Regions from separate parts of the Shewanella sp. DC2-4 genome, predicted to be linked through region 1. Evidence: predicted binding sites of a transcription regulator. Region 1 holds the regulator's gene; each other region holds the start of a gene.

Region 1 (8,272 bases):
ATGGATTGACCATCAAGCTGCCATTCTGAGTATTCAATGTCAGGCATGTCACTTGGTATGTTGGTCCAAGGGAAGATTTTGCAGTAAAAGGCTTCTTCAGTACGCGGCTCTTTGCAAGCCAGCTCAACCCAGCAAAGGGTATTGAGTTCACCCTGACGGCGAGCACCTATGTGGTTCTTCGCTTGCCATAAAGCAAAGCGTGCGCCTTCAGGATCGCTGACCTGCGCCATCACGCCCGCATCACCCACAATATGCGGCCCCATGTGCACTTGGCCGCCCGCCGCTTGAATCGCTGCAATGCTGGCATCGATATCATCGACGGCAAAGTAGATACGCCAGTGGCTGGGGATATGTGCTTCTGACTCAGGGATTTGATACATGGCGCCTAAGTCATCTCCCGCTAAATTAAATAGCGAAAAGTGACCTTCAGGGATGGGCATTTCAACCGAGTTCCAACCAAATAACGCTTGGTAAAATGCTGTTGCTCCCTGCCAATCATGGCTTGCAAGTTCAACCCAACATGCATGTCCTTGTGCGTACTGAGTCATTTTCATTATCGGCTCCTTTGTCTTAACAATCATTCGAGTTAAGCCTGAGTTTGTATTTCTGTCCAGTATTCAGGTTAAAAAGATCTGCAAGACAAAACTCAACCACTAAAGACAAAAAAGCCCTCACATAGAGGGCTTAAATCATCACAACAAATTAGGAATATTGCGGCAGTAAATTTGCCATCGCGAGCAGATGACATGCACCTGTGACTATGCCAAATAACACCACAAGAATAATCAGCGGTGTACCGCCTATCACTCTAAAACCTGTGCTATCGGGGAACAACTGCCGCGATTTATAAGCCATCAGCGCCGGGACAATTACCGCCCACACAGTTGCCGCTAATGCCGCAAAGCCAATCGCTACTAAGAAGCCATCGGGGAACAATAATCCTAAAATCGTCGGCGGCACAAAGGTCACTAACGCGGTTTTCATTCGGCCAGAGCGTGAATCATCAAAACCAAACAAATCGGCGAGATAATCGAACAGACCTAAGGTCACCCCTAAGAAAGATGAAGCCACGGCTAAGTTAGCAAACAGGGTCAACATACTGTTTAACCAGCTACTCGCCATCACCTCAGACAAAGCGCCCACCAACACACCCATATTGCCGCCTTGGGCAATAATGTCGATAAACTGGCTGCGGGGAATATTGCCCATAGTCGCCACTAACCAACAGGCATAAATCACCAGCGCGATAAAGGTGCCGACGAAAATCGCCTTGATAATGGTGGAGGAATCTTTGCCGTAATACTTCACTAAGCTGGGAACGTTACCATGGTAGCCGAAGCTGGCGAGACCAAAGGGCAGCGCCGCCCACAGATAAGGTGAAAAACGGTTATTACCATCGGGTTCGAGCAACTTAGTCACATCAATTTCGATCAATAAATTGCCGATCGCGAGGAAGAAGGTAATGATCATACCGCCGAGCATAATCGTGGTAATCCGATCCACGGCTTTAGTACTGATCAATACTATACTCGCCAATACTATGGCAAACACCAGCCCTGCCACGCTTTGCGGTAACTCAATTCCCATGCCCTGCAAGCTGTGATTCACAATCGAACCACCGCCGCTGATATAGGCATAAGTCAAAATATACAACACGAAAGCGATAGAAACGCCGTTCACTATCCGCCAAAACTGCCCAAGAGTTTGCTTGCTTAAGGTATCGAAGCTAGCACCGGGTTCGAAATGTAAATTGGTTTCGAGCAACAATAAGCCCGACATCAACATGCAAAACCAAATACCCAATAACATTAAAATCGAATAGCCAAACCACATACCTGCACCGACCACGGGCAGAGAAAACATTCCAGCACCTACGGTAGTGCCAGCAATAATCATGGCACCACCAAGCAAGGACTTACCTGCGGGCTTATGCTTAGCCGCATTCATATGATTTGCCATTAAACTGTGTGCTCCGCGGTGACACTCGCCACTATCGTTTGTCTCACTGACGGACGTAATAAGCTATTGGCCTGATCTCGTATGCGATTGATATTGGACTTATCTTCACTATCCGCCAGATATCCCAATTCTTTGAGCTTAACGCTCAAGGTGCCGTAAAGTTTTTTATCATAGAACTCAGGCGCGGTAATGCCATGTAAAGCCCCTAAACGCTGGGCGAGTAAATGGCTCTCAGACTCAAGTTCTGAGCGCTCCATTTTAGGTCTGTTCGCTAACAGATTGAAAATAATAGCGTAGCGTTGCAGAGTTTCACTCACTGAACTGGCTAACAACAATAATTGGCTTGAGTGCTCAGGCACGACAGTTAAGGTATCAGTCTCAACCACTAAATCTTGCCCAATCAGGAAATCCAGCACTTGCTCAACATAGGCTGGTAAGTCTTTAATTCCCATGAAGAGTTCGGCTTTTAGCAGTGGATAAAAATCGGCAACGATTGAAACCACTTGCTGGCGCAGGATCTGTTCATTATGGGTTAAACAACTCGCAATTAATGAAGGAACAATAAATAAGTGAATGATATTGTTACGATAGTAAGTCATAGACACAGCCTGACTCGCTTCAATAGACACTATTTCCCCTAAAGGATCGGCACTAACAACAAACTTGTTCAGCTCTAAACCTTGCTGCACTAAATGCTTACCATCACCTTCGGCAACAGATGTATAAGAAGTGTAAGGCACTTTTTTGAGTAGGGTCAGATACAAATCAAGCTGACGCTCCAGCAGACTACGTTCTAAGGCGTTTTGATCTGTCGCCAGTAAAACTAAGCTAGTCAAAGTCACAGAACTCGCGGCTGCGGCATCATTGATACGCGTCATCACCCGATTAGCCAGCACGTTTACCGCTGGCGTTAACCAACTTGGTTTCTGCTCGGGATCATCGGCCAACTCAGCACGCCAGTTTGGCGCACGCTCATTTAAGAAATTTTGCAGGGTAATAGGCTCGCCAAAATTCACATAACCTTGGCCAAAATTACCTAATTTGCGAATGGCACCGAACACCTGCCACACAGATTCTTTTTTCTTTTTCTTACCGCTTAACTCTTTATGGTAAGTCGCCACTTCCATCACATGGTCATAGCCTAAATACACAGGCACAAGTGTGACAGGACGTTCAATACCGCGCAGTACGCTGTTCATCGTCATGGCGATCATGCCAGTTTTCGGCGCCAACAGACGGCCAGTACGTGAACGGCCACCTTCGGAGAAGTATTCCACTGAATAACCTTTAGCAAACAGCTGATCTAAATACTCACGAAATACTGCGGTGTACAGCTTGTTACCATTAAAACTACGGCGGATGAAGAAGGCACCACCGCGACGGAACATAGGTCCCGCGGGCCAGAAATTGAGGTTAATGCCAGCAGCAATGTGCGGCGGAACCATGCCTTGATAATACAAAATATACGATAACAGTAGGTAATCCATGTGGCTACGATGGCAAGGCACATAAACAATTTCGTGGCCGTCGTGGTGCAGCTGGCGAACTTGCTCGGCACCTTTAATGTTGATCCCGCTGTAAAGCTTGTTCCACAGCCAAGTTAAGAAACGCTCAGCAATACGCACTAAACTATCTGAGTAATCGGCAGCGATTTCATCGAGATACTCAATAGCCGTCTCGCGCGCTTGGGTCTCAGAAATCTTTTTACTGGCGGCTTCTTCTTGAATCGCTTTGCGCAGCGACTCAGATTTGAGCAACGAATGAAACAGTGCTTGGCGGTTTGGCAGCACAGGCCCTGTCATTACCTTACGTTGACGACGGAAATGCACGCGCGCAACCCGTGCTAACTTATGGGCAATCCCCATGTCGGTGCCATGTTCGTCAGCCATGTAACGCAGGGATACGGCATTCGAAAACTGCACGAAGTTATGTCGACCTAAGAACAGAATCATCAAGCACTTGCGTAGCCAAGTCGGGTTTTCCCGCTCAAATACGGCCGCCTTCATAGTGTCGTCTTCTTTCCCTCGGCGTTCGACCCCAATACAAGCTCACGGGCACAAGTTGAATATCCAATTCAGGACGTTCCTTATGCACGGCTAACAAACGCATAAAGCATTCGAGGAAAGGCTCATTACCAGCACGTTCGCCAAACAGTGGCTTACGTCCTTGAAGACAGACAACCCGAGGCGCAATCACACCATTAGCCACTAGAGGCTCATAAGGGCTTGGTAAGCCTAACTTAGCCGTTATTTCGCTCAAAGCAGCGATGTCAGTGAGGGATTCTGTTTTCATCACATAAACAAGGGGTCTGGAAGCATCCAGATTCAGATCGGCAAAGGGATCCTGAGGCACCACAATAGTGTGCACTAAGTGTTTTTGGATCCAACGTAATGATTTCAACCAAAGAGAGTCGTGTTTAGGCATTATTCTTATGCAATTAAGTGCGTTTACTAGCCCGATAGAATACCAGACTATGGGCAATATTCGCTAATTCTCTCCAACATAGCTAAAAAGTGGTTAATACTTGCGCTGCAAATAATACTGTATATACTAACAGTAACTGTATAGAAAAACAGGAAACACCATGAGACCTTTGACGCCACGCCAAGCTGAAATTTTAGAGCTAATTAAACGAAATATTGCCGATACTGGCATGCCACCCACTCGGGCAGAAATCGCAACCCGTTTAGGTTTTAAGAGCGCCAATGCGGCTGAAGAACACCTTAAAGCGTTGGCGAAAAAGGGCTGCATTGAGATCATGCCTGGCACATCTCGGGGCATTCGTCTGCCTGCGGAAATCGAAGATTTGACTGAAACAGGTTTACCGCTCATCGGCCAAGTGGCCGCAGGTGAACCTATCCTCGCCCAAGAACATGTTGAACAGTACTACCAAGTCGACCCAAGCATGTTCCATCCCGCCGCCGATTTTTTACTGCGAGTAAAAGGCGACAGCATGAAAAATATCGGCATTCTCGAAGGTGATTTACTGGCAGTTCATAAAGTAGAACAAGCTAGAAATGGTCAAGTGGTTGTCGCTAGAGTCGATGACGATGTCACTGTTAAACGTTTCGAAAAAAAAGGTAATGTGGTCTATCTACATGCCGAAAATGAAGATTACTCCCCGATTAAAGTGGATTTAGGCTTCCAAAGTTTAACAATTGAAGGACTCGCCGTCGGTGTGATCCGTAATGGAGATTGGCTATGAATAAACTACTTGGCAATGCCCCCCGCCATCCGGGCTTGTGGCTCGATGAAGTCCGTGATGCCGACTATGACTGGCACCATGCGCCTATCGCCTGCATGCCAACTAAGACTCAAGGTCGCCAAGAATTAATTCATCTGAGTGCACAACTCGCTCAGTTAAGCCAACAGGGCCGTTGGTTAGTGCTCATCAACCCACCAAGTATTGGCTACAAGCAAACGCTCGCTAACGCGGGTGTGCGTATGGATAGAGTTTTGCTGGTACATGCTAAAGATGAAGTCGAAACCCTGTGGGCGATGGAAAAAGCCCTGACAAGTGGTACGTCCAGTGCAGTCATTACTTGGACTCAATCATTAGATGCGCGGGATAATCGACGCCTACAAATCGTGGCTAAAAGTGCCAGAGCTATGGGCATAGTGCTTGAAGACGTAAACAGTCACTTACATGCAGACGTACGTATTGAGCAAGGCAATCTCTTCGGCCAGCAATCTTTTTTTAGCGCTGTACACTAAATATTCATTTAATTTTTTACCTTGAAAGCCGCCTCACCTATGAATGTGAGGCTTTTTTTTGGCAATTTTTCAGATAATTAGATAAATAAGTGATCTTGATCAATATTTAAACAGCAAGTATGGTTGATTAAGTCGGTGATGATATATCACCCACCGTGGTCAATGAATCGAGTATTTATCGAACTCGAAGCGCCACTAAAAATAGAGAACAGATTTATTTCAGCAGTATGTGCCAGCGTGGCTAATTACCAGCAGTAACAATACTTGATTAAAAGTAACAGCCGCCAACGCACGTTGAAGTCAAAAAAGCTTTTTTGGGAACTGAAGAGTTTGCATAGAGTTGAGACTTACTGTGTTGCTCTTCTTTGTAGTTGCTATTCGCAATTGGCAGAGGAGAAGTCTTGTGAAGCAATTGTTGTATTGTTTACTCGTGGTGCTTTTCGCACCACCGTTGACCGCCGCAGACATGCGGTTCAACATGACCCCTGGCGTGACCGAGATCAGTGGCAAGGTTTATCACTTGCACATGACCATCTTGTATATCTGCTGCGCAATAGGCCTAGTGGTCTTTGGCGTCATGATTTACGCCATGATCAACCACAGAAAATCCAAAGGCGCTGTCGCGTCCCACTTTCACGAAAGCACTAAAGTTGAAATCGCTTGGACGATTCTGCCATTTATCATTTTGATCTTAATGGCGATTCCAGCGACAAAAACTTTAATCGCAATGGAAGATCCCAGCAACGCCGATCTCACCGTAAAAGTCACGGGTTCCCAATGGAAATGGCATTACAGCTATTTCGATCAAGATATTGATTTTTATAGCATACTGACAACACCCAGAGCACAAATCGAAGGCACCGAAACCAAGGGTGAAAACTATCTATTGGAAGTCGATAAACCGCTCGTTCTACCGATAAACCGCAAAATCCGCTTTCTGATGACTTCAGAGGATGTCATCCATTCTTGGTGGGTGCCCGCCTTTGCAATTAAGAAAGATGCCAATCCAGGATTTATCAATGAGGCCTGGACTCGCATCGACAAACCCGGCATTTACCGTGGTCAATGCGCCGAGCTCTGCGGTAAAGACCATGGTTTTATGCCTATCGTAGTACAAGCGTTACCCGAAGCCGAGTTTGAGGCTTGGGTCACAGAGCAGAAACAAGCCGCAGGTGCTGCGGCTGAAGCCGCTCAAGCCGCTTTATCACAAACCCTAAGTAAAGAAGAGTTGATGACTCAAGGTGAACAAGTTTACCTCGGGCACTGCGCAGCCTGCCACCAGCCCAATGGCGAAGGGTTGCAAGGCGTATTTCCGCACCTTAAAGGTAGCCCGATTGCAACGGGACCACTCAGCGGTCACCTTGAAATTGTGCTCAACGGTAAAACGGGTACTGCCATGCAAGCGTTTAGTAAGCAATTGACCGCACAAGAAATCGCGGCAGTGACTACCTACGAGCGTAATGCTTGGGGCAATAATACTGGCGATGCAGTGCAAGCCAAAGACGTCAACGAGTACATGAACGGCAATTCTGCACAAACATCCGCCGCGGTACCAAGCAGTATAACCCCGACACCCGCGCCTGCAACAGACGTCTCAGCTGCAGTCGATCCCGCAAGCCTCCCCACACTCAGCCATGACGCCCTCATGGCCGAAGGTGAAACTGTCTACGCGACCTTCTGTGCTGCCTGCCATCAAGTGACAGGTGCAGGAATACCACCCGCCTTCCCCGCGCTAGTGGGTAGCGCTATCGCCATTGGACCAGTCGCCAATCACATCGATATTGTGATGCACGGTAAAACAGGCACGGCTATGCAGGCATTTGGCAAACAGCTTAGCCCACAACAACTTGCAGCAGTCATTACCTATGAACGCAATGCTTGGGGCAACAATACCGGCGATACAGTGCAACCTGCTGATATCGCAAGTCATGGACAGTAGGGGATAATGATGAGCACAACGACTCAAGATCAAACCGCAGCCCATGATGACCATCATCATGGTGCGCCAAAGGGCATCATGCGCTGGCTGCTAACCACCAACCATAAAGACATAGGTACTTTGTATTTATGGTTCAGCTTCATTATGTTCTTAACCGGTGGCGCTATGGCCATGGTGATCCGCGCTGAACTCTTTCAACCTGGATTACAATTGGTCGAGCCCAACTTTTTCAACCAAATGACAACTGTTCATGGGCTGATCATGGTATTCGGTGCGGTAATGCCAGCCTTTACAGGGCTCGCTAACTGGCTGATCCCTATGATGATAGGGGCGCCCGATATGGCGCTGCCACGGATGAATAACTGGAGTTTTTGGATACTCCCCTTCGCCTTCACTATCCTTCTCAGTTCGCTATTTATGGAAGGTGGCGGACCTAACTTTGGTTGGACCTTCTACGCACCACTATCAACAACTTATAGTCCAGATAGCACGGCGCTCTTTGTATTTTCTATTCACATCATGGGGATAAGTTCGATCATGGGCGCAATCAACGTGATTGTGACCATAGTGAATTTACGCGCGCCAGGCATGACATGGATGAAGTTACCATTGTTTGTGTGGACTTGGCTTATCACGGCATTCCTACTGATCGCGGTTATG
Region 2 (8,272 bases), 3.0 Mb from region 1:
GTTGGTGTAAGTATTTTGATGAAAAAAATTACTGGGCTGGTGCCCATTGCTGCCATTCGTTTTCGGCTTTGTGTTGTAATCTTAATACTGTGCCAGTCGCTAAATGATTACCCTCTTGAGTCGTGTCCTTAGTCGCCACATTGATGCCGCCAGCGAGTAAGGTTTCCAGCGAGCCCGCTTCGATTTGGGCACCAGAGAAGAGGCCTACATCGACTTTAATCCCTGAGGCATCCCAGAACTGACTGCTTTGATTCACTAAGTGACTGTACTGTGCCTCGATATGGGCCTGCATCAATACACTATTCCCCTGTGTCGATAGGCTATAACCGTCGATTTGACCGACTTTAATCCCTCTGAAGAAGATAGGTGTGCCGACTTTCATTGAGCCTAGGCTAGTATCTTCTAGAATGAATTTCAGCGCATCTTCGGCAACATTGGCATAGCTGCTGGCAGCGAGGTTGGCAACAAACTGGGTCGCTTTTTGACTGCCCTTACCCGGTAAGACTCCTATGTAAGGACCTGTGATCAGCGTTTCTGGCGCTTTGATCCCCGCCAGAGAAATTTGTGCATCCACTAAATGATATTCACAGTCACTGCGGCTGAAATGTTCGGCATATTCCCCGTAGAGATATGCGCTAGCTGTGAGTGTATTGAGATCCGCATTGAGCTTCACCTGCGACACTTCACCCACTTGATGACCTTGATAACGAATCGCTGCCTTGGCCGTAAGCTTGCTGGAGGCGGGTAATGTGAGGCGAATTGCCTGCGCCTGAGTTAATGCCAACTGCTTGCTCTCATAGAGTTTTAACGGGATTGTATTGCTCACTTTGTCATTGCTATCAAGCAGTCCCAGACTGATGCTGCCCTTTAATGCTCCTTGTAGCGGGGCAACGGCGACATCAATACCGGCAAGACTGGCACTGATATCCACGGCGCTGTTACGCCAGAATACTTTTGGCTTTTTCAGCAAGGGTTGAAACTGTTTGTCGATAGCGAGCTTGATAGTGAAGTCTTCGGTTTTGCTTTGCCAGTTCACTGAGTCAACTGTGCCAATTTGCATTTTTTTATAGTAAATCGGTGAGCCTTGGCTGACATCGGCGCCATCTTGACTGATTAACGTTAAATGCACTTGCTGCTGACGATCATAAAAAGCTGTCGCGGCATCCACAGAGCTAAAGAGGGTCAGAGCGCTGTTAGCAGCTAAAGGTGTGTCGCTGTGACCTTGGATCAAGCTAACGGCACCTTGAGTGAGCGTTGTAAAATCCCTTGCTTTGACTGAGACACCGTCTAACGATGCGTTTACCGTTAATGCTGACTCAGGCACAAAATAGCTGTCGCTGCGTATTAGACTGGCAAACTCAGGTTGTAGCTCTAGTTGGTATTCCACTGCCGATAAATCTTTGGTTAACTTAACCGCAAGCACTGAACCGATGGGTATTTGCTTGAAGCGAACTTGAGCGCCCGCTGAAATGCCCATGTTTTCGGCTGAGGTTAAGGTCAAGAAACGCTTCTTCGATTGCAGTAAATCAGGTGCCTTTGATTGTAAGGCAAAGCTGCTTGGTACCGCGCTTTTGGTGTTTATGCCTGGCAGGAAGTTGATCACGCTACCTGTCAGTAAGCGTTCTGGATTCTTAATGCCTGAGAGGGAAATATCAGCACCTTCAAGCCAAAACACCCCGTCGTTAGTTAACAGTGAACCGTATTGAGGTTCAAACTTAGCCACGGCTGTAACACCATTGGACGTGAGTTGTTTACTTAAAATACTGCCAATGCTCATGCCGCGATAAACGATGCGGGTACCTTTGTCGACACCGTTAGCATCAGCCATGGTTAGGTTTATTTCTATGCCGCCAAGGGCGGTGGTTTCTGAATCATAAAGCGAAAAAACGTCACCGTTTTTAGCTATGTCTGCTTTATCGTCAGAGCTGAAACTCACGCCGCCAGCCAGAATGGACGCCAAACTCTCTGAACTGACTTTAACTCCAGTTAGTGAAGCATCAATTTTGATGCCAGAAACATTCCAAAAGTGAGAATTTTTCTTCACTAATCGCGCGTATTGCTCTTGAATGAAAGCGCTGATAATGACTCTTTGATTGCCATCTAAACGATAGCTGACCACGCTACCCACAGGGATTTGGCGGAAAAATATTGGCGAGCCAACATCGAGCGAACCGAGTTTATCGGAGGTCAATTCGACCATCACACCTTCTGAGCCGATTTGCATCGGCGGCGGTTGGCGTTCTGCTTCAAAAAAGGTCGAGGCATTACCTTTCCCTGGTTGGATGGCAATATAGTTACCCGAAAACAGCGCATCTAAGCCTTCAACACCTGTAATACTTGCTTTAGGTGTGACAAGCCAGAAGAGGGTTTCTTTATTCAAGAATGGCTTAGCGCGGTAGTCCATCATGACCTTGACGTTCACGCCTTTGAGATCTTCATCTATGCCAATGTCTTTCACTTTACCGACAGTCAAACCTTGGTATTTGACTAAGGTTTTACCCACATCAATCCCAGTGGCGCTCGGAAAGTGAATTTGAATTTCAACCCCCGATTCTTTAATGCTCTTAATGCCCAGCCAAGCACCTAATGCCAACGCGACAATAGGAAGCAGCCAAATGGGCGAAAAGAGTTTTTTCTTTACAACTTTCGGCGATTCAATTTGTGTCATCTTGAGGTTCCAATCGATCCCAGAGTAAACGAGTGTCTAAAACTTTTGCGGCTAACTGAGTTAACAGAATAACCAAGGCAAATGCGGTAGCCGCAGGCGCAGGTTTCGCGTCGAGTAATTGTCCCATGTTCACTAATGCCACTGTGATTGAGATGACAAATAAATCGAGCATTGACCAGCGGCCAATCCATTCGATGATGTGAAAACCCACCATCAATTTCTTTTTTGAAATCGGAATGTCAAAGCTGATCGCACACAGATAAATGGATAAGCCGATGATTTTAATCCATGGTACTAAAATACTGGCGGTAAACACTATGATTGCAATAGGCAGCATATCTGAATGCACTAAATGCAAAATGCCCGAAAAAATCGTGTCGTGCCGTACTTGGCCTTGGTTGGTCAGCATAGTGATAGGGTAAATGTTGGCTGGCACCAGCAAGATGGCAGCGGTAATCAACAAAGCCCAACTTTTTTGCAGGCTGGAATAGTCTCTGACGTGCAACTCAGTTTCACAGCGCTGACAGTGCCTGAGTTCACTGCTGTTGAGTTGGCGACACACTTTACAGAGACATAGGCCGATATCTTTACCTTGTTGTTTCATATCAGCTATGACCTTCCAATAACGTCCACATATGTTCTAAGTCGTATTCTCTTTGTAGAAACAAGGTCACGAGAAACAGCATAGTGAAGCAAAATGTGCCCATACCAAAATAAATGTCCGAAAAATCAGATAGCTGAAATGATGAAACTAAGAAGCTGATCACATAAATTTCCAGCATAGTGAGCTGCGATAAGATACCATGAAATTTTAATAACTGCTTCAATGAGTTACGCCAAAAAAGGCTACTCAACCCCCATTTTACAATTAAAATCTGTGTCAATATCGATAACAGTAATAAGCCTGGACCTATCACAGCTGCGGCAAGTACGGCGACACCTACAACCCAATAGCCTTGGTCAAATACTGCAAATGCCCCTTGGAAAACCGTAGTAGTACGAATACTACCGAAAAAGTGGATCTCGAGTACGGGTAAAAAATTGGCAGGGAAATAAAACACTAATGCCGAAATACATAGGGCTAACATACCATTCACAGAGCAGTATGGCGTGTCATAAAGTGCAGTGCTGCAACGAGGACAGATTGCTCTAACGCCGCTAGGCAAGGCACGTTTGCGGACTGCTAAATCGCAGGAGCGGCATAGGGTTACTGAATTTTCTGCTGCGTTTTCATGCATATAAAAATATATATTAGCCTAATAGGAGTAATAACAGCGAGATCGGTGCAAAGTGTCGTGCTAGTTAGCTGTTAAGCCACGTCTAGCGCTTTATAATCTTGGCAACGAAAGTACGCTAATAATATCAGATTAATCAGAACACTTGCATCACAAGTTCAATCTATGTCACTCTAGTTACTGTATATAAAAACAGTGCGAGGGCAGTCATGGCAGTAATAACACAGTTTGTCGTGGTCAGAGAAGGGGTTGAAAAGATGACATTCACATCTAAGAAGGAGGCTGATGCCTACGATAAGATGCTCGATATCGCCGATAACCTTATCCCCTTCATTCAAAAAGCTGATTTGGGTATAGATGAAAGTGTGGGCGAAAAGCTCGCATTCTATTTTGCTAACAATAAAGATGAGCTGACGAACTTGCTTAAAGGCGCAGTTCAGGTTAATAGTACGCCAACGAATCCGCCTGCAGCGAAAAAAGCGGCTAAAAAGACCGAAGCAGCAGAATAAAATTGTTAGGAAATGTAATGAAATCGAAATTTTATGAGTCACTTAACCGTCAAGCCTTGGCCTTGTTGGAAGGGGAAGACGACCTTGTTGCGGCGATGGCGAATTTTTCAGCCTTGCTCAATGATAATTTAACTGAGCTGAACTGGGTGGGATTCTACGTTATGCGTGGCGAACAACTAGTATTAGGCCCGTTTCAAGGTAAAGTGGCTTGTACACGCATTCCGTTAGGAAAAGGTGTGTGTGGTACTGCAGCATTCACTAATCAAACTCAGCGAGTGGCTGATGTCCATCAATTTGATGGTCATATTGCCTGTGATTCTGCCAGTAATTCTGAAATCGTTGTGCCAGTTCGTGCGCAAGGTAACGTGGTTGCCGTGCTCGATATTGACAGTCCTATCTTCGATCGTTTCGATGAAGAAGACCAAAAGGGGCTGGAATTACTGGTTAAAAGTTTTGAAAACTGCCTATTTGATTAATTTGCGTACAATAACGCATAATTCATAGTCGCAATCGGTGGCGTGCGCCTTATAATATGCGCCTGCACGCATTAAGCTGGTTTGATTGGCATGCAATGAATAAGCTTAGTGTTTTGAGCTGTCAAAATTTGTTAAGGTATATTTTTTAACTTTAGTAAACGCGGCTAGGATGCTAATTTGTACGTTGACTCAATATTGAGTTTAACGAAGATAAACGACATGTAAGAAGCTGATATATATCACCTCGAATCGATGTCCCTTTTTGACTGTGGAAGTAATGATGGAATCAACAGAAAAGTTGACCGACACCAATGCAATTTTGGCGTATTTGTATGAAACATTTCCTTTGTGCTTTATTGCTGAAGGTGAAACTAAGCCATTAAAAATCGGATTGTTTCAAGATTTGGCTGAAAGGTTGGCTGATGATTCTAAAGTCAGTAAAACTCAGCTCAGAGTTGCCTTGAGACGTTACACCAGCAGTTGGCGCTATTTAAAGTGCGTTAAAGCAGGCGCACAACGCGTAAACCTGGATGGCGAACCTTGCGGCGAGTTAGAGCAAGAGCACATTGATCATGCTCAAGCCATGTTGAAAGAGAGTCAGGATAAGGCCAAAGCGAAACGTGCAGCACTTGCACCTAAGCCCGCGGCGAAGAAAGCACCTAAAAAGGTGGCTGTTCCTCAGCGTCCTAAAACTGAGCGTCCTGCTAAGCCTGCACCAAAAGCTGCAGCGCCAGTCGTCAATTATGTTCAAGCACAATTAACTGATTTAACGAAAAAACAACGCGTCAATGTTAAATTAGGTATGACACCCGTAGCCGGTGTGATTACTGACATTAACAAGGAAGATATTCATGTTCAGCTTGATAGTGGCCTAACGATTAAAGTTAGAGCAGAACATATCCTGCTGTAATCATTTATTAAAACGGAGTAACTTGTTGATGCGAAAACTCACTTTGGCTACCTCGATCGCCACTGTTTTTGTCGGATTCTCGGCTTGGGCCGTACCACCCACGATTCAAATCAGCGAGTTACCCACTCTCAAGCAGGAAGCGCAACATAAGGTTGCGAGCAAAAGGGTAACGGACTTATACACTCGTTCGCACTATCATAGATTCAATCTTGATGACGCCTTTTCTGCGCAAATTTTTGATCGTTATCTACAGCAATTGGACTATCGCCGCAATGTGTTAACCCAAGCGGATGTCGATAGTTTTAAACCTTATGCTACCCAATTCGATGACATGCTCAGTTCTGGTGAACTTGAGCCTGCCTATAAAATGTTTGATATCGTCCAAAAGCGCCGCTATGAAGGCTTTGTCTATGCTTTATCTCTATTAGATAAAGAGATGGATTTTTCTGCGCCCGGTGATGCCTATGAGTACGACCGCGATGAGGCTGCATGGCCAAAAGACCAGACAGAAATTAATGAGTTATGGCGTCAACGTGTTAAATACGATGCACTAAATCTAAAACTCACAGGTAAGCAATGGCCAGAGATTGTTGATATCCTCCAAAAGCGTTACAACAACGCTATTAAACGGTTGATTCAAACTAACAGTGAAGACGTGTTCCAAGGCGTGATGAATGCCTTCTCCCGTAGCATTGAGCCACATACAAGTTACCTTTCACCACGCAATGCTGAACGTTTCCAAATGGAAATGAACTTGAGCCTTGAAGGCATTGGTGCTCAACTGCAACTTGAAGACGATTACACTGTCATTAAAAGTTTAATTACTGGCGGCCCTGCTGCGGGCAGCGAAAAACTGTCGCCGGAAGACAAGATTGTCGGTGTCGGTCAAGAAGGCGGCGAGATTGTTGATGTGATTGGCTGGCGTTTAGACGACGTGGTCGACCTGATTAAAGGTCCTAAGGGCAGTAAAGTTGTACTGCAAATTTTACCGAAGAAAGGCGGTTCGAATGCGAAGCCATTCGATGTTACCTTAGTTCGCGATAAAATTCGCCTTGAAGACAGAGCGGCAACCTCTAAGGTGATTGAACCTAAAGACGGCGAGTATGCAAATCGCAAAGTCGGTGTGATCCAAATTCCTGGTTTCTATATGAATTTGTCGCAGGACGTTGAAAAAGAGCTAGTGAAGTTAAACGACGCCAAAGTAGAAGGCATAGTCATCGACCTTAGAGGTAACGGTGGGGGTGCATTAACGGAAGCCGTGCTGCTGACGGGACTCTTTATCGATATGGGCCCTGTAGTGCAAATTCGTGATGCCGATGGACGAGTGTCTGCGCATCGTGATAACGACGGTAAAACCAGTTATGCAGGACCATTGACTGTGATGGTTGACCGTTACAGTGCTTCAGCCTCTGAAATTTTTGCTGCCGCATTGCAAGATTATGACCGTGCACTGATCGTCGGTGAGTCGAGTTTTGGGAAAGGCACAGTACAGCAGCATAAGAGCCTAGGCCGTATCTACGACATGTATGAGAAGCCAATTGGCCATGTGCAGTATACGATTCAAAAGTTCTACCGTATTAATGGTGGTAGTACACAGATTAAAGGTGTGACCCCCAACATTGCTTACCCAAGTGCGTTGGAGCCGGGCGAGTACGGTGAAGCTGAAGAGAAAAATGCTTTACCTTGGGATAAAGTGCCTATGGCGCAATATGGCACGCTTAATGATGTTACGCCTGAGTTAGTGACTAGCCTTGAATCTAAGCACCTTAACCGTATAAAAAACAGCGTAGAGTTTGCCTATATCAATCAAGATATTGCCGACTTTAAAAAGCATCACAAAGAGAAAACTGTGTCTCTGGTTGAAAGTGAGCGTATTGCTTCCCGCGAAGCCGATGAGAAAAAAGTCCTCGACAGAACAAACGAGCGTCGAGTCGCCAATGGTTTAGCACCGGTTAAATCAATGGAAGACATTAAAGACGACGCTGAATTGCCAGATGCATTTTTAGACGAAACCGCTTATATCACCTTAGATATGGCTGATGTGCAAAAAATGGCTAAAACTAGTGCTAAGTAGGCACTAGTCGAGTCGATTTATCCGATATCAAAACGCGCTTATGGCGCGTTTTTTCTTATTTAGATCAGCGTTAAAGGGATCGAAATGACACAAGCTCAAGCAAAATACTTAAAAGATTATCAAGCGCCACTTTTTACGATAGAGACTATCGATTTAGCTTTTAATTTGGCAGGCAATGAAACCCAAGTGCAGGCGATCAGTCGTATAAAACGCACTTCAAAACATGCACAAGCCTTAGTGTTGGATGGCGAAGATTTGACTATTGTTTCGCTGACAGTCAATGGTGATGCTGTGCCTTACCATGTTAGTGCAGGTCAATTAGTTTTAGAAACTGAGCTTGATGAGTTTGAGCTGAACATTATCACTAAGCTCGATCCTGAAGCTAATTCGAGCCTTGAAG
Region 3 (8,272 bases), 3.8 Mb from region 1:
CGTTAAGTTATCGGGATTAATGCTACTTAATTTAGTCAAAGCTGGATTTTCAACCGGTTCAGGTAAAGCGAGTAAGCTTTGAATGGGCGTCCTCGTTCCTTCTGGTTGATGATCGCGACTCTCCAATTGCTGCAATTTATGTTTCGCTGCTTTAATCACTTTGTTTGGCACGCCAGCAAGCGCCGCAACTTGTAAGCCGTAGCTTTTACTGGCTGCACCTTCCTGTACCGCATGCATAAAGGCGATGGTATCTTCATGCTCAATGGCATCAAGGTGCACATTGTAAACACCTGCCATTAAGTCAGGTAATTGAGTTAGCTCAAAATAATGGGTGGCGAATAGGGTCATAGCCCCGACTTGCTGGGCTAAATACTCTGCTGCCGACCAAGCTAGCGATAAACCATCATAGGTGGATGTTCCACGGCCGATTTCATCCATTAACACTAAACTACTGGCAGTGGCATTGTGCAGGATGTTGGCAGTTTCAGTCATTTCTACCATAAAGGTTGAGCGGCCAGAGGCCAGATCGTCTGATGCGCCAATACGGGTAAAGATGCGATCAATCGGGCCAATCAGGGCGCGATCTGCTGGAACAAAACAACCAATATGGGCCATCAGCGTAATCAAGGCGACTTGACGCATATAGGTCGATTTACCGCCCATGTTGGGTCCGGTGACAATCAACATACGTCTTTGATTGTGCAAGGTCACTGGGTTAGCGATAAACGGCGTTTGGCTAACACGCTCCACCACTGGATGGCGACCTGCGTCTATTTGTACGCCGATATCTTGGCTCAGCTCTGGACAAGTGTAGCCCAAGGTTTCGGCACGCTCGGCAAAGTTACTCAGTACATCAAGCTCAGCCGCCGCTCTAGCAAAGGCTTGTAATTCATGCAACTTTGGCAGAATAAGATCGAACAACTGTTCCCATAACTGCTTTTCGAGTGCCAGCGCTTTACCTTGGCTCGAGAGGACTTTTTCTTCGTATTCCTTAAGTTCAGGCGTGATATAACGCTCCATATTCTTAAGTGTTTGGCGTCGTTGATAATTGAGCGGTACTTGTGAGGATTGCAGGCGGCTTACTTCGATGTAATAGCCGTGTACGCGGTTATAGCCGACTTTAAGTGTATTAATGCCAGTACGTTCTTTTTCTCTGGCTTCAAGTTGTACTAAGTAATCACTCGCTCCTTCGCTCAGACCGCGCCATTCATCTAGTTCGCTGTTGTAGCCTTCACGGATCACCCCGCCATCGCGGATAAGCATAGGTGGATTATCGACTATCGCGCGCTCAAGCAGGGCTTGCTCAGCGGGGAACTCACCTAAGTGTTGACGCAATTGAGTCGTGTGCGGCGCGCTCAGTGTACTTAAACTCAGTTGTAATTCAGGCAATAAGCCCAGTGCTTGACGTAAACGTGCAAAGTCCCTTGGACGGGCAGTACGCAGGGCTAACCTTGCCATGATACGTTCGATATCGCCAAGTGCCTTTAACTGCTCATGCAAACCTTCGTGGGCTGCGGTATCGAGGAGTTCAGTCACCGCCTGTTGGCGCGCCTTGATTTGCTTAGGATCTCGCAGAGGCTGATGGATCCAGCGTTGTAACATACGGCTGCCCATAGGCGTTGCCGTATTATCCAATACTGCCGCTAAGGTATTATCGCGGCCACCGGCAAGGTTTTGAGTGAGTTCTAAATTTCGGCGCGTTGCCGCATCAAGCACTATGCTATCGGTTTGATTGAAGCGGATAATGGCATTGATATGGGGCAGTGCCGTGCGCTGTGTGTCTTTGACATATTGCATCAAGCAACCCGCAGCCTGCAGTGATAAACGTGCATCTGCGATACCAAAACCATGCAAGTCTTTCGTGCCAAACTGGGCCAGTAGTAACTTGATACTCGTATCGTAATCAAATTCCCACTCGGGGCGACGGCGTTTGCCTTTAAAACCGTTAAGTAGTCCAAGTTCACCAAAGTCTTCACTGTAGAGAATTTCAACGGGATTAGTGCGTTGCAATTCCGCTTCTAATGACTCTCGGGTGTCGAGCTCTGCAATCACAAAACGTCCGGATGAAACATCTAATGTGGCATAACCAAAACCGACTTTACCTTGATAAACCGCGGCTAACAGATTGTCTTGGCGTTCCTGCAGCAACGCTTCGTCGGTTAAGGTGCCTGGCGTGACAATTCGCACCACTTTACGTTCTACCGGCCCTTTAGATGTCGCGGGATCGCCAATCTGTTCGCAAATCGCAACTGATTGACCAATTTGAACTAATTTTGCAAGATAGCCTTCCACAGCATGGTAAGGAAGTCCCGCCATCGGAATAGGATCGCCACCACTTTTACCGCGCGCAGTGAGTGAAATGCCTAACAGCTCAGAAGCGCGTTTAGCATCGTCATAAAACAACTCGTAGAAGTCACCCATGCGATAAAACAGCAACATATCGTGATGTTCTGCTTTCATCGTCAAGTATTGACGCATCATAGGAGTATGTTTTTCTAAATCATCGGTATCAATTACATTCATTAAATCGTTATCGTCCGTTGTGACTGCCTAAAGGCGATACAGTTTGTGTGGTTAAGGGTGATTAAGCGCTATGGAAGCGGAAGACTGCTGTACAATTTTCAGCTAAAAAGACCACGCAAAATTTGTTGCGCCAATCTTAGCAATAATTTAGCGAAAATTGAGCCCTTAACGATGGATATTGATCAAAGGGAGCTATTATCTGATTTGATATTCGCTAAAACCTTGGCCATATTAAAAATCCTATCAGCTAAAAATAATTCAGTCACAGGTCTTGATACTGTATGATTGTACAGTATACTAGTCAGCAGAATTAAGACAAAAAGCGCGGCTTTTTGAATTACCCGTTTGTAAATTGAATATCACTTTTGACAGCTTAATGCTTGTCTTGATGAGGGAACAGGAATGAAGGTCGATCCAAATAAAGAGAAAGCACTTGCTGCGGTATTGATCCAAATTGAGAAACAATTTGGTAAAGGCTCCATCATGAAGCTGGGCGAAGATCGCTCTATGGATGTTGAGACCATTTCTACCGGTTCTCTGTCTCTGGACGTTGCTTTAGGTGCTGGCGGTTTGCCAATGGGTCGTATCGTTGAGATCTATGGTCCTGAATCATCAGGTAAAACAACACTGACTTTAGAAGTGATTGCGGCAGCGCAACGTGAAGGCAAAACCTGTGCCTTTATCGATGCAGAGCATGCACTAGACCCTATTTATGCTAAAAAATTGGGCGTAGATATTGATAACCTGCTGTGTTCGCAACCGGATACCGGCGAGCAAGCGCTTGAGATTTGTGATGCTTTAACTCGCTCAGGTGCTGTTGACGTTATCGTAGTCGACTCAGTGGCGGCATTAACGCCTAAAGCTGAAATCGAAGGCGAAATTGGTGATTCTCACATGGGCCTAGCGGCGCGTATGATGAGCCAAGCTATGCGTAAACTTGCGGGTAACTTAAAGCAATCTAACACCTTACTTATCTTCATCAACCAAATTCGGATGAAGATTGGTGTGATGTTCGGTAACCCAGAAACTACAACCGGTGGTAATGCGCTGAAGTTTTATGCTTCTGTTCGCCTAGACATTCGCCGCACTGGTGCCATTAAAGACGGCGATGAAGTGGTCGGTAACGAAACTCGCGTTAAAGTGGTGAAAAACAAGGTTGCAGCGCCGTTTAAGCAAGCTGAGTTCCAAATCCTTTATGGCCAAGGTATTAACCGTACTGGTGAGTTAGTAGACTTAGGCGTAGCCCATAAGTTGATTGAAAAAGCGGGCGCTTGGTACAGCTATAAAGGCGATAAAATCGGCCAAGGTCGTGCTAATGCTGGCAAATATCTGACTGAAAACCCAGCTATTGCTGCTGAAATTGACAAGACGCTACGTGAGTTGCTTTTGAGTAATCCGAGTGCCTTGGCTGCCAAAGCTGATGATAGTACTGAGGACAATATTGATTTAGAGACAGGCGAAGTATTCTGAGTCAGTCAGCCCATCAAATTGCGGTCGCGCTGTTAGCGCGCCGCGATTATTCCCGTTTACAAATCCGCGATAAATTGCTCGAAAAAGGTTTCGAACTTAACGATATCGAACCTGTACTCGATGCTTGCGAATCCTCCGGTTTTATTAATGATGCTCGTTATGCCGAACTGTTGGTGCGAAGCCACATCAGTCGAGGCCACGGTGCAATACGCATCCGCCAAGCAATCGCACAGAAAGGCTTATCTAAAGACTGTATTGAAGCCGCTTTGGTTAATTGTGATTGTGACTGGTTTGAGCTAGCAAAAGATAAAGCCACCAAAAAATACGGCATTCCCCGTGTGACAGAAGTGAAGGGCTCTAAAGCTCGGGATCTCATCGCAAAGGAAAAGGCCAAACGAGTGCGTTTTTTAATGGGTCAAGGCTTTAGCTACGATCAAATCACTTACGCACTAGATTCAGATCCCAATGATCTCGATGAAGATTATTAAATTTGAAGCTAAGACTGTAAAAGCTCATCTAAATATCATCAATGGGTCTTGTCCATTTCGTACTCCACATTAGACTCACTTGCTTAAATATTGTCCGTGCCGCGATAAACTTACGCCGTCTTTATTTGTGCTTTATCCTGTCGTTTTGCTTCTAGTGACTCTGGTGTGGGCGATTCACGCTAAAATATTAAATTCCTGATGTGTATATCACCAATCAAGACTGGTCGTCCTTCCTTAGTCTGCTTATAATGCTGGGCAAATAGAAATACGGCTAGCCTAAGGCGTAGCTGGTAATGCTTACCCAATTCAGGATGATTTCATGTATCAAACTACAGCAGAGCTCAGAAGCGCTTTCCTCGAATTTTTCCGCAGCAATGGTCATCAAGTTGTGGACAGTAGTTCATTAGTGCCAGGCAACGATCCCACACTTTTATTTACCAATGCAGGCATGAACCAGTTCAAGGACGTGTTTCTTGGCATGGACAAACGCAATTATACGCGTGCGACCACTGCTCAACGTTGTGTACGCGCTGGTGGTAAACATAACGATTTGGATAACGTTGGCTACACTGCACGTCATCACACCTTTTTCGAAATGCTAGGTAACTTCAGTTTTGGAGATTATTTCAAAGAAGAAGCGATTCGTTTGGGTTGGACTTTTTTAACTGAAACGTTAAAGCTGCCTAAGGAACGTCTGTGCGTCACTATTTATCAGACAGATGATGAAGCCTTTGAAATCTGGAATAAAAAAATTGGTGTCGCTGCCGAGAACATCATACGTATCGGTGACAATAAAGGTGCTGCCTTTGCGTCAGATAACTTCTGGCAAATGGGTGATACCGGTCCTTGTGGTCCATGTACTGAGATTTTTTATGATCATGGTGATCATATTTGGGGCGGACGTCCTGGCAGTCCTGAAGAAGATGGTGATCGTTTCATCGAAATCTGGAACATCGTTTTCATGCAGTACAACCGTCAAGCATCGGGTGAAATGTTACCTTTGCCTAAGCCCTCGGTTGATACAGGCATGGGGATTGAGCGTATTGCTGCGATTATGCAGGGCGTACATTCTAACTACGAAATCGATATTTTCCGTACTTTGATTGCTAAAGCCGCAGAGGTCATTGGTGTTAGTGACTTATCTGAAAAGTCGCTGCGAGTCATTGCCGATCATATCCGTTCATGTGCATTTTTAATTGCCGATGGCGTTATGCCGTCGAATGAAGGCCGTGGTTATGTGCTGCGCCGTATTATTCGCCGCGCTGTTCGCCATGGTAACAAGTTAGGTGCGACCGAAGCTTTCTTCTACAAGCTGGTTCCGTCTTTGATTGCGGTGATGGGCGATGCAGCAAAAGGGTTAGCTGAGACTCAAGCGATTGTTGAAAAAGCACTGAAAGCGGAAGAAGAGCAATTTGCCCGTACGCTTGAACGTGGTTTAGGTATTTTAGATACGGCCTTAAACGAGTTGAAAGGTGACACCTTAGACGGCGAAACCGTATTTAAGTTGTATGACACCTATGGCTTCCCAATGGATTTGACCGCTGATGTCTGCCGTGAGCGCAACATCATTGTCGATGAAGCCGGTTTCGAAGTCGCCATGGCTGAGCAACGTAGCCGCGCACAAGCTGCCGGTAACTTTGGTGCAGATTATAACGCTGCGCTGAAAATTGATACTGAAACTGCATTCAGTGGTTACACCGAATTAGCGGGTCAAGCTAAGGTCACCGCGATTTATCAAAATGGTGAGTCAGTGACGGCGATCAAAGCGGGTGATGAAGCCGTTGTCGTGCTCGATGTAACACCTTTCTACGCTGAATCTGGCGGTCAAGTAGGCGATAAAGGCCAATTGGTTGCGAATGGTATTGAGTTTACGGTAAACGATACGCAAAAGTATGGTCAAGCAACGGGCCATCAAGGTGTTTTGGCTACAGGTAGCTTGAGCGTTGGCCAAGTTATTGAAGCGAAAGTGGATAAAAAACTGCGTCACCGTACACAGTTAAACCATTCTGTTACGCATTTACTGCATGCCGCACTGCGTCAAGTGCTCGGTACTCATGTCTCGCAAAAAGGGTCTTTGGTTGATCCTGAGCGTTTACGTTTTGACTTCTCCCATTTCGAAGGCGTAAAAGCTGCTGAATTAAAAGAAGTTGAAGAATTAGTTAACACTCAAATTCGTCGTAACCATGAACTTAAAACCGCTGAAATGGGCATAGATGAAGCTAAAGAGAAAGGCGCTATGGCACTTTTTGGTGAGAAATATGATTCACAAGTGCGTGTTGTGACTATGGGCGATTTCTCTATCGAATTGTGTGGCGGTACCCATGTGGGTCGCACTGGCGATATCGGCTTATTTAAAATCACCTCTGAAGCAGGTATTGCTGCGGGTGTACGTCGCATCGAAGCCGTGACTGGCGCTGCTGCTATGGCTTATGTGGCGCAGCAACAAGCTGAACTGGAAGAAGCCGCTGCCTTATTGAAAGGCGATGCCAACTCAGTGGTGGCTAAGTTAAAAGCGCAGCTCGATAAGATGAAGCAACTCGAAAAAGAAATGGCGCAGCTGAAAGATAAGCTAGCGGCCGCAGCGAGTGCAGACTTAGTGGGCGATGCCGTTGTAGTTAATGGCGTTAACGTACTGATCAAAAAATTAGACGGCGTTGAGGCAAGTTCATTACGTGGCTTGCAAGATGAATTAAAACAGAAATTGAAATCGGCCATTATCGTTCTTGGTACCGCGCAGGAAGGGAAAGTTAACCTGATCGCGGGTGTGAGTAACGATCTGATCGGTAAAGTCAAAGCGGGTGAGCTAGTCGCTATGGTCGCTGCACAAGTGGGCGGTAAAGGCGGTGGTCGTCCTGATATGGCTCAAGCGGGCGGTAGCCAGCCAGAAAATCTGGATGCGGCATTGGCTCAAGTATTACCTTGGATTACTGAGCGTCTAGCTTAAGAGGTTGCTGTGCCCCAAAAACGAAAGCTTAGTGGTAGCAAGCTTTTTGTGAAAAAGTTCGGCGGCACTTCGGTGGGTTCTATTGAACGTATCGAAGCGGTCGCTGAGCAGATTACAAAGTCAGCTCACAATGGTGAGCAGCAAGTTTTAGTCTTATCCGCGATGGCGGGTGAGACGAATCGCCTGTTTGCACTTGCAGCACAAATTAATCCGCGCGCCTCGGCGCGCGAGTTAGACATGCTAGTCTCGACGGGTGAGCAAGTGAGTATTGCTTTGATGTCGATGGCGCTACAACGTCGCGGCATAAAAGCGAAATCCCTTACGGGCGATCAAGTGCAAATTCATACAAATAGTCAATTTGGCCGCGCCAGTATCGAGCGCGTCGATACTGAGTATTTGCAATCCCTGTTAGCCGACGGTGTTGTGCCGATCGTTGCAGGGTTTCAGGGCATCGATCCTCAAGGTGAAGTGACCACCTTAGGACGCGGTGGTTCAGATACCACTGCAGTAGCCTTAGCGGCAGCGTTAGAAGCCGATGAATGCCAGATTTTTACCGATGTGGCAGGGGTATTTACCACAGATCCTAATATTGATAGCAGTGCACGTCGCCTCGATGTGATTGGGTTTGATGTGATGCTCGAAATGGCAAAGCTCGGCGCTAAAGTATTGCATCCTGATTCTGTTGAATACGCCGAGCGTTTTCGCGTACCGCTGCGAGTATTGTCGAGCTTTGAAGCTGGGCAGGGGACGTTAATCCAATTTGGCGACGAGTCGGAATTAACGATTGCCTCGTTAGTGCAAGGTATTGCGATTAATAAGGCGCTGGCAACGCTGACGATTGAAGGGC
Region 4 (8,272 bases), 1.4 Mb from region 1:
ACAAAAACGTGGCGTTTACAGCACAATAGCACAGGGCAAAATGTCGAGTTTGAACCAAGGGGGAATATCAAACTAGCCGTCGATGATATGGCGATTGCCTGTCAGGCCGTGGTGGCGGGGCTTGGGATTGGACTCATACCCATCAGCATGGCGAGTGAACAGATACGAAGTGGCAAACTCATTCAAATACTGCCCGAGTGGCAAGGTATTCCGCGCACCGCCTACTTGATGTATCGCGATCGAGACAACCTGCCCTTACGGGTCAGACTGTTAATTGATTTTATGTTGGCGAATCCACCCGAGGCTTATTGAGCCAATGCAGGCATGAGTCTGCGGCTTATCGGCACCATAAACGGCTAGAGTGCTAAATCCAGCTGAGTCTGGCCGTTTAAGCTTGTGGCGACGACAAGAGTAGAATCGGTAAGGCCGACCGAAATACCCAATAGACGAATGCCACGGCCTTCTTGCCTTTCCATAGCCTGTGCGAGTAGCTCATAGAACATTACAATCGAGACTTCATCGCTGCGGTGCTCAATTGTAGTCTGCTTGAAATCGTTAAACTTAAGTTTGACCACCTGTTTATGTATTTTGCGTTCCTTAGCACTGCGACTTAAACGCAACGACAGTTCTTGGATCAAACTCGGCATCACCTGCTGGCACTGCTCTAAGCTATAAATATCCTTTGCTAACGTGGTTTCAACACCCACTGATTTGCGCTCTCTGTCGGCAGAAATACCCCGTTCATCTATGCCTTGGGAACGCTCAATCAACACGCCACCAAACTTACCGAATCGCGCTAAGAGCTCAGGTTTAGAATAAGCTTGCACATCACCACAGGTATTGAGCCCGAGCAAAGAGAGCTTTTCGGCGGTGACTTTACCAACACCGGGAATTTTACGCAGCGATAAGGTCTTAACAAACTCAGAAAGCGTCTCTGGCGTAATGACATATTGGCCGTTTGGCTTGTTCAGATCCGAGGCGACCTTAGCTAAAAATTTTACTGGCGCGATACCCGCCGATGCGGTTAAACCCGTTTCGGCTAAGATATCGCGACGAATGGCCTGCGCAATCAAGGTCGCAGAGCCCTTATATTGTTGGCACTCACTCACATCCAAATAAGCTTCATCTAAGGAAAGCGGCTCAATTAATTGGGTATATCTGGAAAATATTTCACGAATTTGTAGCGACACTTCTTTGTAAACCTGCATCCGGCCTGGTACTAAAATCAGCTCAGGGCACAACTTAAAGGCATAAGCCGTTGCCATTGCTGAACGTACACCGAATTTACGTGCCTCGTAACTACAAGTACTGATAACACCGCGACGGTCGCTACTGCCACCCACAGCTAAAGGCTTGCCACGGTACTCAGGAAAGTCGCGCATTTCCACAGCAGCAAAATAGCAGTCCATATCGATATGAATAATTTTTCGCACGTTGAATTCCTCCAACGCCAAAATACTGTATATAAAAACAGTAATCAAGTGTTCCTGATAGATTTGGGGCCAATAAGATGTGGCCTAGCGCTAGAAAAGAGAACAAGACAAGTGTGAGGAACAACAGACATGCTTAATAACTGAGTTTCCTAGGCCATTACACTCAGTGGCCTAGGTATTTACTCAACCTAACAATCTAAGGCTCACATCTTAGTTTGCAGGTAGTTTTGCAATCCAACACGATCAATAAGCCCAAGTTGTTTTTCGAGCCAATACATATGGTCAGACTCTGTATCGTCGAGTAATACTTCAAGGATTTCACGGGTCTGGTAATCTTGCTTCTGCTCACACAGTGCAATCACTTTGCGCAAATCGTCCGCGACCTTGTATTCGTAGGCGAGATCATTACGTAGCATCTCTTCTACATCTTTACCTATGTTCAATGCCTCACGGGCGGCAACATTGGGTGTACCTTCGAGGAATAAAATGCGCTGCACTAATTTGGCTGCATGGGCTTTCTCATCATCTGACTCATGGGCGATACGCTCATAGAGTTCATTCAGGCCCCAATCTTCATACATATGGGCATGGACAAAATACTGATCCATTGCCGAGAGTTCTCCCGTTAGGAGTCGATTTAACGCATCGATGACGTCTTTATCGCCTTTCATATCTTGCTCCTATTGGTCGCTAATTTGCGATTGTAGATAATTTTGAATACCGGTTAGCGTAATGAGCTCTTGCTGCGACTCGAGCCAATCTAAGTGCTCTTCTTCGTCTTCGAGAATATCTTCCAGCAGATCGCGGCTCACATAGTCCTGTTCGGCTTCACACAAGCTGATCGCATCACGCAGCAATGTAAGCTGCTCTTGCACCATGGCCAGATCGCAGTCGAGCATCTCTTGGCTATGTTCACCAATGCGAAGTTTTTCGAGTTGTTGCAGATTAGGCAGACCTTCCAAAAACAGCACTCGCTCGATGAGCTTATCGGCGTGCTTCATATCTTGGATGGATTTTTTGTATTCGACGTGGTTTAACTTCTCTAAGCCCCAATGTTTAAACATGCGGGCATGGAGGAAATATTGATTGATGGCGGTCAACTCACAGGTAAGCACCCGATTCAGTTGCCCAACCACTTTAGGATGACCTTTCATAAGTTACTATCCTTGGTAAGCGTGAAAAGATTGATCTAAATCAAGCTTCTAGCCTAGTACAATTTATCGACCAACTCAAATTATCTTTATATTTCACTCACTTAATGATGAAAAGCATTCTCATTCCTGCTTAGATTAACTTGCTATCCCACTCTAATCCCAAGGATAAATCTCAAATGATTAACCCGTGTAAGAAAATACGAGGCAAAAAAATAGCCCCCTAAATCGGAGGCTATGATCGAATCAAGACTATTTAGATAATGCGGTCTTTCGTTAACTTTTCACGACGCGCTTCTTCAGCGGCCATACGACGTTTACGTTTGTCACAAGGGTCATCACAATCACACGCTTTCTCAATCCCTAGAACACCTAAACCGCCACAACTTCCTTCAACGGCTTTGCGCTTGATGAGATAACCAATCGACATGAGCAAAAAGAAGACTAACAAGATCACAAATGCCGCAATAAAAGAGGTCATGGTTTACTCCAAAAACTAAATAAGGAAAGGCTTGAAGGCGTCGCTGTAATAGACCTTAAATCCGTCGCCTTGCTTTTCGATTAGCATTATCGCCAAGTGTTCCTTCTTGGCAAGCTCCAATGATGCTTCTGTGCCCAAAACCATCATGGCCGTCGCAAAACCGTCGGCCGTCATACAATTTTGATGCAATACCGTCACGGATGCTAACTTATGATTTATCGGCAAACCAGTACGCGGATCGATTATATGCGTAAAACGTTGGCCGTCTTCTTCATAATAATTACGATAATCACCAGAGGTCGCCATCGCCATAGTACCAGGTGCGATAACCTGTTGTACGGCTTCAGAGCCATCATTGGTCGGTTGCTCTATAGCAACACGCCAAGAGCTTCCATCACCTTTGGCACCTTTGATACTCAGTTCGCCACCGATTTCAACTAAATACCCTGTCGCGTGGTATTTATCAAGAATGGAAGCGATCTTATCAACCCCAAATCCCTTCGCGATTGATGATAAGTCTACATATAAATGGGTGTTGTGCTTACTTAGACGATTGCCTTCAATGGAAAGTTCACTAATCCCTGTTTTGGCTTTAGCCGCATCAATATCAGCCTGTGTCGGAACTTTCGTTGGACGCTTATCAGGTCCAAAACCCCACAGATTAACTAAAGGACCTAAGGTAATATCAAGTGCCTTATCCGTCACTTGATATAAACGTATTCCCTCTTGCACCACTTTTATGGTATCCGGTGAGACTTCAACGCTTTGCTCCAATGGCAATTGGTTGAAACGGGATAATTCTGAATTAGGCCGATAGGTCGACATCTGGTCATTGACTAGCTCAAGGGCTAAATCAATTTCCGCTTGAAGTAACTGCGCCGTCGGCATCTGCTCATTCGGGACGACTTTAATGTGATAAGTCGTGCCCATAGTGCTGCCGGCCAACGAAATGACTTCGTTTTGCTTTGAACAGGCTGAAACAAAAAAGGCCAGTCCCACGAGGACTAGCCAGTTAAATGAATACTTTAACGCTGAGGTATTGATCTTTAAGGTCTGAAACATAGTGACCTACTACTCTTATTTGGGCCCTTAAATGCAAAAGTTGCAGATGAAAGGTTAACCTCAACATCTGCAACTTTTCTATCTAGGACTAATGAACATTAGCCGCCGAAGTCATCCAACAGGATGTTTTCGTCTTCGACACCAAGATTTTTCAACATACCAATGACCGCAGCGTTCATCATTGGAGGTCCACACATGTAGAACTCACAATCTTCTGGAGCATCATGGTTTTTCAGATAGTTTTCATACAATACGTTATGAATAAAACCTGTGTAACCATCCCAGTTATCCTCTGGTTGAGGATCTGAAAGTGCCACATGCCATACGAAGTTATCATTCTCAGCCGCTAGGCCGTCGAAATCTTCTACGTAGAACATTTCACGCTTAGAACGTGCACCGTACCAGAAGCTCATCTTACGTTTAGACTGAAGACGCTTCAGTTGGTCGAAGATATGTGAACGCATTGGCGCCATACCCGCACCACCGCCGATAAACACCATTTCTGCATCGGTATCTTTCGCGAAGAATTCACCGAATGGGCCAGAAATTGTCACTTTATCGCCAGCTTTTAAGCTCCAAATGTAAGATGACATCTTACCGCAAGGCAGAGTCAAGTTACGTGGTGGAGGCGTAGCAATACGCACGTTCAGCATAATAATGCCGAACTCTTCTGGGTAGTTAGCCATTGAGTATGCACGGATAGTTTCTTCATCAACCTTAGATTCAATATTGAAGAAACCGAAGTGTTCCCAGTCGCCACGGTATTGTGCAGGTACATCAAAATCTGCATATTTAATATGATGAGCTGGTGCTTCGATTTGAATATACCCGCCAGCACGGAATGGTACAGACTCGCCATCAGGAATTTGCAGCTTCAGTTCTTTAATGAAAGTGGCTTTGTTATCGTTAGAGATAACTTCACATTCCCATTTCTTGATACCGAAGATTTCTTCGTCAAGCTCGATTTCCATATCGTTCTTAACGTTAACCTGACAAGAAAGACGACAACCTTTACGGGCATCACCTTTGCTGATGTGGTCAAGTTCCGTTGGCAGAATATCGCCGCCGCCAGACTTAATCACCACGCGGCATTGGCCACATGAGCCACCGCCACCACACGCACTCGATACGAAGATACCGCTGTTAGCCAAAACGCCTAACAACTTACCGCCCGCACCGGTTGTAATCGCTTTTTCAGGATCGTCATTAATGCCGATCGTGATGTCACCACTAGCCACTAACTTAGACTTAGCGAATAAAATCACTAATACCAAGATGAGGACGATAGCAGTAAACATACTCACACCGAGGTAAACCTCGAGCGGAGTAGATTTAAAAATACCAAGAATATCCATTAACTTATCCTTAGAAGGTCCAATTCAAGAAGCCGTTATGTGTCTCTTACAGAGACACACCTGAAAACGACATGAAACCTAAGGCCATCAAACCAGCGGTGATAAAGGTAATCCCTAAACCACGTAGGCCGTTAGGCACGTCGGCATACTTCAGCTTCTCACGGATACCGGCCATCAATACGATAGCTAATGCCCAACCCACTCCTGAGCCGAAACCAAACACCACACTCTCACCCAGCTTGTAGTCACGCTCAACCATGAATGATACCGCACCGAAAATCGCGCAGTTCACTGTGATCAAAGGTAAGAAAATACCTAATGCGTTGTACAAAGGTGGAAAGTACTTGTCCAGTGCCATTTCCAGAATTTGAACCAAAGCCGCAATCACACCGATAAAGGTAATGAATTTCAAGAAGCTTAAGTCAGCTTCAGGTGCGCCAGCCCAAGCAAGTGCACCAGGAGCTAGCAGCCCTTGATAGATAACTTGGTTTGCTGGGACAGAGATAGTTAACACTACAACTACCGCAATCCCTAGGCCCATGGCTGTAGTGACTTTCTTAGACACAGCCAAGAAAGTACACATACCTAGGAAGAAGGCCAGTGCCATGTTTTCAATGAAAACAGAGCGAATTAACAGGCTAATATAATGTTCCATCGCACTTACCCTTTTGCTTCAACTTGCTCTGGCTTATAGGTACGAATAATCCAAATCAAAACACCGATCAGGAAGAACGCACTCGGAGGCAGTAGTAGCAGACCGTTTGGTTGGTACCAGCCGCCATCAGAGATCTTGTGCAGGATTTCAACACCGAACAGAGAACCGTTACCAAACAGTTCACGTACGAAGCCAACAGCTAACAGAATTGCACCGTAACCTAAACCGTTACCTATACCATCCATAAAGCTCATCATTGGCGGTGTTTTCATCGCGTAGGCTTCGGCACGACCCATTACGATACAGTTCGTAATAATCAGACCGACGAATACCGACAGCTGCTTAGAGATCTGATAAGCATAAGCCTGCAGCAATTGGTCAACCACGATTACCAAAGAGGCAATAATGGTCATCTGTACGATAATACGCACACTGCTTGGAATATGATTACGGATCATTGAGATAAACAGGTTCGAAAACGCAGTTACCGCAGTTAACGCCAACGCCATTACCAGTGCAGTTTCGAGCTTGCTCGTTACCGCTAATGCACTACATACACCAAGTACTTGTAAAGCAATCGGGTTGTTGTTGACTATAGGTCCGGTCAGAACCTGTTTCAGTTCTTTAGCGTCAGACATTAGTTGAGACCTCCATTGCGTGCTTTTTCAATGAAACTCGCAAAACCTTCTTTACCCAACCAGAATGTCAGTGAATGTTGTACACCGTTACTCGTTAAGGTTGCGCCAGATAATGCATCTACACCGTACTCAGTGCTAGCAACAGTTGGGTTTTTCGTTACGCTGATAGCGAGTTTACCTTGCTCATCAAATAACTTTTTGCCATGCCATTTCGCTTTCCACTGAGCATTTTGCACTTCGCCACCTAAGCCCGGCGTTTCGCCGTGCTCGTAGTAGACTAAACTTTGCACTGTGTTTAGGTCAGCATCCATAGCAAGGAAGGCATACATAGTAGACCATAGGCCATAACCATGGATTGGCAGAATGACACTGGTTAATTTACCTTGGCCGTCACGAACAAGATAAACCACAGCCTTATCAGCGACACGTTTCACTGAAGCGATGTCATTCTCAGGTACAAATGAGGTTTTCACATCACGAGAAGCTTTACGTTGATCATAAGTGTCAGCATCAACACCCTCAACCCAAGCACCCGTTTTCAAATCGACCAGTTTAGCTTCGATGTGTTTGCCGTATGTATCCAGAATTTGCGCTTTGGTCACTTTGCCAGCTTTAGTATCGATAAGACCAGCGGCTTCCAGAATGTACTTTTGCTTATCAAGCAGTTTATTTTCTGCTTGAGTCGGTCTCAGTAACACTGCTGCAGTAGACACAAATATCGCACAAATTAGACACAGGCCAACGACGATAAATAAGGTTCTGCCGAACGAATCTTTATTACTAGCCACGGGCAATCCTCCGCTTGATATTTGCCTGAACCACGAAGTGGTCGAACAATGGCGCGAACAAGTTAGCAAACAAAATTGCCAACATCATGCCTTCAGGGAATGCAGGGTTAATCACGCGGATAAACACAGCCATTGCACCGATCAAGATACCGTATGCCCATTTAGCTTGGTTAGTAAATGACGCTGACACTGGGTCTGTCGCCATAAACATCATGCCAAACGCAAAACCACCTAACACTAAGTGCCAGTACCAAGGCATTGCAAACATTGGATTAGTGTCGCTACCGACAACGTTAAGCAGCGTAGAAATGGCAATCATGCCCACCATTACACCACCAACGATGCGCCATGAAGCGATACGCGTGTAGATGATGACCAAACCACCTAACAGAATCGCTAATGTAGACACTTCACCCACTGAACCTGGAATGAAACCGAAGAACGCATCCCACCAGTTTTGGTTAATTGCGTAATCTAAAGTGCCAGACGCCGCTTGGCTCAGTGCAGTTGCACCTGAGTAACCGTCAGCCACAACCCATGAGGTATCACCTGACATGTTCAACGGATAAGCGAAGAACAAGAAGGCACGACCCGCTAGTGCTGGGTTTAAGAAGTTACGCCCTGTACCACCGAACACTTCTTTCGCCACGACCACACCGAAGGTGATACCCAGCGCCACCATCCATAATGGGATAGTTGCTGGCAGCGT

Evidence for each region. Region 1 encodes LexA, which represses DNA repair genes until DNA is damaged. Its sites were predicted from a motif close to TACTGTATNNNNATACAGTA; they were not measured.
Region 2: the regulator LexA is predicted to act here: its motif matches at 4,082-4,101, upstream of HQQ92_RS08410 (YebG family protein).
Region 3: the regulator LexA is predicted to act here: its motif matches at 2,799-2,818, upstream of recA (recombinase RecA).
Region 4: the regulator LexA is predicted to act here: its motif matches at 1,457-1,476, upstream of dinB (DNA polymerase IV).

Annotation. Positions count from the first base shown of each region.
Region 1 covers NZ_JABRVR010000002.1:4,691,846-4,700,117, forward strand. Annotated here, with positions in the region: gene HQQ92_RS21270 (VOC family protein) at 1-554, opposite strand, end outside; gene mtr (tryptophan permease) at 703-1,959, opposite strand; partial or broken gene plsB (glycerol-3-phosphate 1-O-acyltransferase PlsB) at 1,959-4,383, opposite strand; gene lexA (transcriptional repressor LexA) at 4,544-5,164, shown strand; gene HQQ92_RS21290 (cell division inhibitor SulA) at 5,161-5,673, shown strand; gene coxB (cytochrome c oxidase subunit II) at 6,077-7,612, shown strand; gene ctaD (cytochrome c oxidase subunit I) at 7,622-8,272, shown strand, end outside.
Region 2 covers NZ_JABRVR010000002.1:1,730,770-1,739,041, forward strand. Annotated here, with positions in the region: gene HQQ92_RS08395 (PqiB family protein) at 29-2,668, opposite strand; gene HQQ92_RS08400 (paraquat-inducible protein A) at 2,655-3,272, opposite strand; gene HQQ92_RS08405 (paraquat-inducible protein A) at 3,274-3,906, opposite strand; gene HQQ92_RS08410 (YebG family protein) at 4,113-4,412, shown strand; gene HQQ92_RS08415 (GAF domain-containing protein) at 4,430-4,888, shown strand; gene proQ (RNA chaperone ProQ) at 5,169-5,798, shown strand; gene prc (carboxy terminal-processing peptidase) at 5,827-7,872, shown strand; gene pepN (aminopeptidase N) at 7,957-8,272, shown strand, end outside.
Region 3 covers NZ_JABRVR010000002.1:902,993-911,264, forward strand. Annotated here, with positions in the region: gene mutS (DNA mismatch repair protein MutS) at 1-2,523, opposite strand, end outside; gene recA (recombinase RecA) at 2,926-3,993, shown strand; gene HQQ92_RS04635 (regulatory protein RecX) at 4,011-4,481, shown strand; gene alaS (alanine--tRNA ligase) at 4,801-7,425, shown strand; gene HQQ92_RS04645 (aspartate kinase) at 7,435-8,272, shown strand, end outside.
Region 4 covers NZ_JABRVR010000002.1:3,273,508-3,281,779, forward strand. Annotated here, with positions in the region: gene HQQ92_RS15020 (LysR family transcriptional regulator) at 1-312, shown strand, start outside; gene dinB (DNA polymerase IV) at 357-1,433, opposite strand; gene bfr (bacterioferritin) at 1,637-2,104, opposite strand; gene bfr (bacterioferritin) at 2,114-2,587, opposite strand; gene nqrM ((Na+)-NQR maturation NqrM) at 2,841-3,065, opposite strand; gene HQQ92_RS15045 (FAD:protein FMN transferase) at 3,081-4,127, opposite strand; gene nqrF (NADH:ubiquinone reductase (Na(+)-transporting) subunit F) at 4,226-5,482, opposite strand; gene nqrE (NADH:ubiquinone reductase (Na(+)-transporting) subunit E) at 5,529-6,137, opposite strand; gene HQQ92_RS15060 (NADH:ubiquinone reductase (Na(+)-transporting) subunit D) at 6,143-6,775, opposite strand; gene HQQ92_RS15065 (Na(+)-translocating NADH-quinone reductase subunit C) at 6,775-7,563, opposite strand; gene HQQ92_RS15070 (NADH:ubiquinone reductase (Na(+)-transporting) subunit B) at 7,556-8,272, opposite strand, start outside.